Regions from separate parts of the Bacillus sp. FSL H8-0534 genome, predicted to be linked through region 1. Evidence: a T-box and tRNA genes for the amino acid it is inferred to sense, from the RefSeq annotation. Region 1 holds a T-box; the other regions hold tRNA genes.
What was found. The T-box of region 1 lies ahead of serS (serine--tRNA ligase). A T-box ahead of a tRNA ligase gene usually reads a tRNA of that ligase, here a tRNA-Ser.
Positions count from the first base shown of each region.

Region 2: it encodes a tRNA-Ser, which carries the amino acid that the T-box ahead of serS (serine--tRNA ligase) is inferred to sense. The anticodon was not compared.
Region 3: it encodes a tRNA-Ser, which carries the amino acid that the T-box ahead of serS (serine--tRNA ligase) is inferred to sense. The anticodon was not compared.

Region 1 is NZ_JBBOUC010000001.1:3,099,856-3,102,092, forward strand. It holds gene serS (serine--tRNA ligase) at 1-816, opposite strand, end outside; T-box leader at 867-1,088, opposite strand; gene pdxT (pyridoxal 5'-phosphate synthase glutaminase subunit PdxT) at 1,143-1,733, opposite strand; gene pdxS (pyridoxal 5'-phosphate synthase lyase subunit PdxS) at 1,751-2,237, opposite strand, start outside.
Region 2 is NZ_JBBOUC010000001.1:3,795,525-3,797,761, forward strand. It holds tRNA gene MHH71_RS19190 (tRNA-Ile) at 1-56, shown strand, start outside; tRNA gene MHH71_RS19195 (tRNA-Ser) at 74-166, shown strand; tRNA gene MHH71_RS19200 (tRNA-Met) at 192-268, shown strand; tRNA gene MHH71_RS19205 (tRNA-Asp) at 271-346, shown strand; tRNA gene MHH71_RS19210 (tRNA-Phe) at 358-433, shown strand; tRNA gene MHH71_RS19215 (tRNA-Thr) at 448-523, shown strand; tRNA gene MHH71_RS19220 (tRNA-Lys) at 534-609, shown strand; tRNA gene MHH71_RS19225 (tRNA-Gly) at 622-692, shown strand; tRNA gene MHH71_RS19230 (tRNA-Ile) at 704-780, shown strand; tRNA gene MHH71_RS19235 (tRNA-Asn) at 785-859, shown strand; tRNA gene MHH71_RS19240 (tRNA-Ser) at 868-958, shown strand; tRNA gene MHH71_RS19245 (tRNA-Glu) at 965-1,036, shown strand; gene MHH71_RS19250 (hypothetical protein) at 1,197-1,352, shown strand; gene MHH71_RS19255 (RNA polymerase sigma-70 factor) at 1,481-2,237, shown strand, end outside.
Region 3 is NZ_JBBOUC010000001.1:2,871,189-2,873,425, reverse strand. It holds gene MHH71_RS14630 (SprT family protein) at 186-671, shown strand; tRNA gene MHH71_RS14625 (tRNA-Asn) at 755-829, shown strand; tRNA gene MHH71_RS14620 (tRNA-Ser) at 833-923, shown strand; tRNA gene MHH71_RS14615 (tRNA-Glu) at 932-1,006, shown strand; tRNA gene MHH71_RS14610 (tRNA-Val) at 1,012-1,087, shown strand; tRNA gene MHH71_RS14605 (tRNA-Met) at 1,112-1,188, shown strand; tRNA gene MHH71_RS14600 (tRNA-Asp) at 1,191-1,266, shown strand; tRNA gene MHH71_RS14595 (tRNA-Gln) at 1,352-1,426, shown strand; tRNA gene MHH71_RS14590 (tRNA-Lys) at 1,432-1,504, shown strand; tRNA gene MHH71_RS14585 (tRNA-Leu) at 1,520-1,600, shown strand; tRNA gene MHH71_RS14580 (tRNA-Leu) at 1,604-1,689, shown strand; tRNA gene MHH71_RS14575 (tRNA-Arg) at 1,782-1,858, shown strand; tRNA gene MHH71_RS14570 (tRNA-Pro) at 1,862-1,938, shown strand; tRNA gene MHH71_RS14565 (tRNA-Gly) at 1,940-2,010, shown strand; rRNA gene MHH71_RS14560 (16S ribosomal RNA) at 2,087-2,237, shown strand, end outside.

The sequences.
Region 1 (2,237 bases):
TGTATCGCGTCCAGCTGATCCTGCTTCAGAACGGAAACAAGAGCTAAATGCTGCATAACGAATTGGTAATTGCTCTGAACTTAAGATTTCGTCACGGTGCATGTTTGTTACAGGAACCTCAGCTGTAGGAATTAAGAAATAATCTTCACTCTCAATACGGAACGCATCTTCTTCAAACTTTGGAAGTTGTCCCGTTCCTGTCATACTTGCACGGTTTACCATATACGGAGGTAAAACTTCTTCATATCCATGTTCATCAGTATGAAGATCCAGCATAAAGCTAATTAAAGCACGTTCCAATCTTGCACCTGCACCTTTATAGAATACAAAGCGGCTTCCCGTTACTTTAGCAGCACGCTCAAAATCTAAAATTCCTAAATCAGTTGCAAGATCCCAGTGAGGTTTTGGTTCAAAGTTAAATTCTTTTACTTCTCCCCAAGTACGCGCTACCACGTTATCATCTTCTGTTTCGCCAATTGGTGCAGACTCATGTGGGATATTTGGAATAGAAAGCATTAATCTCTCTAAATCTTCTTCAACTATACGAAGTTCGTTATCAAAATCCTTTACCTTTTCCCCTACTTCACGCATCTCTAAAATTAATGCCTCTGCATCTTTCTTTTCGCGCTTTAACACAGAGATTTGTTGAGACACTTCATTACGTTTACTTTTCAATTCCTCTGTTTGAACAAGTAGCTCTCTTCTTCTTGTATCTAATTCTTCAAAACGACCGAAATCAGTTAAATCTTCACCTCTATGCTGTAACTTTGCTTTTACTTCTTCAAAATTCGCACGTAAAAATTTAATATCAAGCATTATATATTCCTCCTTTTATTTTATAAAACACAAAAACTCCCGTCCCTGTAAAAAGGGACGGGAGTTAACCCGCGTTGCCACCCTAGTTGAAAGCAATATTGCTTTCCTCTCAAGTAGAAATAACGACTCTTCACCGGAAATGTTTACTAATCATAAAGATATTCCACATTTCATTCCAGGATGGATTCACAAACTGTTTCTATCGGTTTCCACCAGCCACCGACTCTCTATAAGAAACAACATTTGTTACTACTTCCTATCAACACGTTTATTTTATAAAATTGTTACCATCAATTTACTATAATCTTACACAAGTTGCAAGTTACTTATACAACTTTTTTCATTTTCTCCTCTTTCACCATCTGTACAAAATATGCTGTAACACGATGGTCATCCGTTAACTCCGGATGGAAAGAAGCTGCTAAAAATGGTCCTTGTCTTACTGCTACCATTCGGTCATTGTGCATAGAAAGAATTTCTACGTTATCCCCTACACTTACAACGTATGGCGCACGAATAAATACACCAATAAAGTCTTCTCCTACACCTTTTATCGAAAGGGAAGCTTCGAAGCTATCCTTTTGGCGTCCAAACGCATTACGTTCAACTGTAATATCCATAGCACCGATGTGGGATTCTTCATAACCAATAAGATTGTTTGCAAGTAAAATCATACCTGCACACGTACCGAACATTGGTTTACCAGATTTCGCAAATTCACGAAGTGCCCCCATAAAATCGTACTTATCAATAAGACGGCGCATTGTTGTACTTTCACCGCCTGGCAAAATAAGACCATCAATTTCTTCAAGTTGCTCCACACGCTTTACAATTACAGCATCTGCACCACTTGCTTCAACTGCCTTTACATGTTCGCGAACAGCTCCTTGAAGACCTAATACACCGACTTTAACCATTTGAAAATCTCCTTTAATTACCAACCGCGTTCTTGCATGCGTTGTTCTGGTAATAATGTTGAAATTTCGACACCTTTCATTGCAGTACCTAATCCTTTAGAAAGGCTTGCAATTAGCTCATAATCTTCGTAATGTGTCGTTGCTTCAACAATAGCACGTGCAAATTTTTCTGGGTTTTCTGATTTGAAAATACCAGATCCTACGAACACACCATCTGCACCAAGTTGCATCATTAATGCAGCATCTGCCGGCGTTGCTACACCACCTGCTGCAAAGTTTACAACTGGTAGGCGACCAAGACGTTTGATTTCAAGTAATACTTCATAAGGAGCTCCAGTATTTTTTGCATATGTCATTAATTCGTCTTCACGTAGGCTTACAACTTGATGGATTTCTGCGTTTACTTGACGCATATGACGTACTGCTTCTACAATGTTCCCTGTTCCAGGCTCGCCTTTTGTACGAAGCATAGATGCACCTTCCGCAATACGACGAGCTGCTTCT
Region 2 (2,237 bases), 700 kb from region 1:
AGAGCAGACGGCTCATAACCGTCCGGTCGTAGGTTCGAGTCCTACAAGGTCCACCATTTAAAGTAAATTCCCTGGAGGTATACCCAAGTCTGGCTGAAGGGATCGGTCTTGAAAACCGACAGGCGGCGAGAGTCGCGCGGGGGTTCGAATCCCTCTACCTCCTCCATTTTTTTAAAAGAATATTGTATCGTCGCGGGGTGGAGCAGTCTGGTAGCTCGTCGGGCTCATAACCCGAAGGTCGCAGGTTCAAATCCTGTCCCCGCAACCAATGGTCCCGTGGTGTAGTGGTTAACATGCCTGCCTGTCACGCAGGAGATCGCCGGTTCGACCCCGGTCGGGACCGCCATTTTACATAAAGGCTCGGTAGCTCAGTCGGTAGAGCAGAGGACTGAAAATCCTCGTGTCGGCGGTTCGATTCCGTCCCGAGCCACCATTTTGAAATAGCAAGCCGGCTTAGCTCAATTGGTAGAGCAACTGACTTGTAATCAGTAGGTTGGGGGTTCAAGTCCTCTAGCCGGCACCACTTTCAAAATGAGCCATTAGCTCAGTTGGTAGAGCATCTGACTTTTAATCAGAGGGTCGAAGGTTCGAGTCCTTCATGGCTCACCATTTTAGTTTCATGCGGGTGTAGTTTAGTGGTAAAACAAGAGCCTTCCAAGCTCTGGTCGAGAGTTCGATTCTCTTCACCCGCTTTTTCCATTGGGGGCCTATAGCTCAGCTGGTTAGAGCGCACGCCTGATAAGCGTGAGGTCGATGGTTCGAGTCCATTTAGGCCCACCATTATTCCGCAGTAGCTCAGTGGTAGAGCTATCGGCTGTTAACCGATCGGTCGTAGGTTCGAGTCCTACCTGCGGAGCCATATTATATAGAGAAGTACCCAAGTGGCTCAAGGGGCTCCCCTGCTAAGGGAGTAGATCGCTAACGCGGTGCGAGGGTTCGAATCCCTTCTTCTCTGCCAGAAACTGGCCCGTTGGTCAAGTGGTTAAGACACCGCCCTTTCACGGCGGTAACACGGGTTCGAATCCCGTACGGGTCATACTTAAAGAGATAGCATAATGTGCTATCTCTTTTTGTTTATAATGATATTTTCTTCAAGAAAAAGCAGACTTATCAAAGTCTGCTTTTTTTATTAAAATTGATAATTTTTGTATACTTTTTTCTTTTTGAGGCGTCTAACTAATAGAAAGGAGAGAGCAATGGCATATGAAAAAGTTGAAGAAATAATTATACAAACGTCTAAGAATATTTATAGATATCTTCTTAAAATCGGTGTAAATGCAGTGGAAGCGGAAAATATTGTTCAAGATACAATCTATAAAGCATTGTTATCTATACCAATGAATAAAAATTAACCAATATTATCATGTCAGCAATATATAAGAGTTTGTATAAAATGAAGAATCGTTCCTTTTGTAACAGAAAGAATTATAACAAATCATATATTTTTATATTGGAACACGCTATAGAATGGAGTGATAGTATGGATTTTGAAACTTTGTATCGAACGTATCAATCCTTAGTTTACTCTGTTGCATACCGCCTGCTTGGCTCTGTTAGTGATGCAGAGGATGTTGCACAGGATATACTCATTAAAAGTCAGCATATGGAGCAAGAACAAATTAGAAATATGAAAGCATATTTAATTAAGGTGACAACAAACCATTGTTTGAATGTACTACAGTCTGCGCGGAAACAGAGAGAAATGTATACAGGAGAATGGCTTCCTGAGCCAGAGATAGATACGGAGAAATTAAATCCAATGGAAACACTACTGCAAACCGAAAGAGTATCCTATGCATTTCTTGTACTGTTAGAGAAGTTAACACCTGTTGAAAGAGCTATATTTGTTTTAAGAGAAGTGTTTAAGTACGAGTATCGTGAAATAGCGGAGCTTTTAAACAAATCAGAGGCAAATTGCCGAAAGATTTTTAGTCGTTGTAAAGAGAAGATAAGGCATGAAGTACCCGTACATCCGCAACAATTGGATCATACAGAAAAGATGATACATACCTTTATCAAAGGCTCAGAAACAGGAAATTTTGAGGGATTTATTAATTTACTGACAGTAGATGCAACACTTGTCACTGACGGAGGCGGTAAAGTACGTGCTGCTATATTTCCGATTATGGGCAAACAGCGTATCCAGATATTTTTGGAGTCTATTGTTTCACGAGGATTCTTCCAATTGGAGCTTCTCCCAACTATCATAAATGGTCAATTTGGTATTTTAGCAAGGA
Region 3 (2,237 bases), 230 kb from region 1:
AGTAAAAAGCTCAATTTCGGGAACTGCTTATAAGAGTTTGGTTAGCGAAGTTCTATGGATAGATGAGGAAGAGGGTAGTTCATAGAAATTGCACTTTTGAATGAGGATGGGTATATGTACTATTTAATATATGTATAAGAAAGAGGAAAAGTGTAAGTTTATTTTTAGTTTTTGGGGGAATGAAAATGAATGAAAAAGAAGTTCAAAGACTTGTAGAAGAAATATCGTTGCAATATTTCGGTAGGGCTTTTTTACATAAAGCAATGTTCAATAAACGACTACGTACAACTGGTGGGAGGTATTTATTGCGAAGTCATAATATAGAATTAAACTATCGTTATTATGAAGTGTATGGAGAAGAAGAACTGATTGGCGTTATTAAGCATGAGTTGTGTCATTATCATTTGCATATTATGGGGAAAGGGTACCAACATCGAGATCGAGATTTTCGTCAGTTAATGAAGAAGGTTGGTGCGCCTAGATTCTGTAAGAGAATGAGCGAAGAAGAGAAGGTGATTAAAACTCATATGTATGAATGTATGAGATGTTTTCTTCAATATAGAAGAAGGCGTCAAATAAATACAAAAAGATATGTTTGCGGGAAGTGTAAAGGTAGATTGAAAGAGATAAAAAACACCTTGACAGTTAAAAATCAATCCAGTATATTATAAACATGTCACGTTTGTACAAGAATTTGTATAAACGACTTGACTTATAGTATGAACTTTTATAAGATATAACTTGTCTTTCTTATTCCGCAGTAGCTCAGTGGTAGAGCTATCGGCTGTTAACCGATCGGTCGTAGGTTCGAGTCCTACCTGCGGAGCCATACAGAGAAGTACCCAAGTGGCTCAAGGGGCTCCCCTGCTAAGGGAGTAGATCGCTAACGCGGTGCGAGGGTTCGAATCCCTTCTTCTCTGCCATTCATATTGGCCCGTTGGTCAAGTGGTTAAGACACCGCCCTTTCACGGCGGTAACACGGGTTCGAATCCCGTACGGGTCACCACTTTTGGAGGATTAGCTCAGCTGGGAGAGCACCTGCCTTACAAGCAGGGGGTCGGCGGTTCGATCCCGTCATCCTCCACCATATATAACATATGAATAGTATCGTCGCGGGGTGGAGCAGTTCGGTAGCTCGTCGGGCTCATAACCCGAAGGTCGCAGGTTCAAATCCTGTCCCCGCAACCAATGGTCCCGTGGTGTAGTGGTTAACATGCCTGCCTGTCACGCAGGAGATCGCCGGTTCGACCCCGGTCGGGACCGCCATTTTAACTTCTGCCTTTGAGCAGTTGTTTTTTATTGGTTATTGTGATATGATGATTTTCGTCTCAAAAAACATTATATTTTTTGATGGGCTATAGCCAAGCGGTAAGGCAACGGACTTTGACTCCGTCATGCGCTGGTTCGAATCCAGCTAGCCCAGCCATTTACGAGCCATTAGCTCAGTTGGTAGAGCATCTGACTTTTAATCAGAGGGTCGAAGGTTCGAGTCCTTCATGGCTCATTCTTTTTTATTTCCGCGGGTGTGGCGGAATTGGCAGACGCACCAGACTTAGGATCTGGCGCCTTTGGCGTGGGGGTTCGACTCCCTTCACCCGCATATGCGGTCGTGGCGGAATGGCAGACGCGCTAGGTTGAGGGCCTAGTGGGGGAAACCCCGTGGAGGTTCAAGTCCTCTCGGCCGCACCAAAGAAAAATAAAAAAGTGCTTGCATTTGAAAATGCAGTGTGATAAGATAATTGAGTCGCTGAAATACAACAACGACAAAACATCATGAATAAGCGCCCGTAGCTCAATTGGATAGAGCGTTTGACTACGGATCAAAAGGTTAGGGGTTCGAGTCCTCTCGGGCGCGCCATAACGGGAAGTGGCTCAGCTTGGTAGAGCACCTGGTTTGGGACCAGGGGGTCGCAGGTTCAAATCCTGTCTTCCCGACCACGCGGGTGTAGTTTAGTGGTAAAACAAGAGCCTTCCAAGCTCTGGTCGAGAGTTCGATTCTCTTCACCCGCTTTTAGTTCTTTGAAAACTGAACGAAACAAACAACGTGAAACGTCAATTTTTATTTTAGATGCTAGACAAACTAACTTTATTGGAGAGTTTGATCCTGGCTCAGGATGAACGCTGGCGGCGTGCCTAATACATGCAAGTCGAGCGAATGGATTAAGAGCTTGCTCTTATGAAGTTAGCGGCGGACGGGTGAGTAACACGTGGGTAACCTGCCCATAAGACTGGGATAA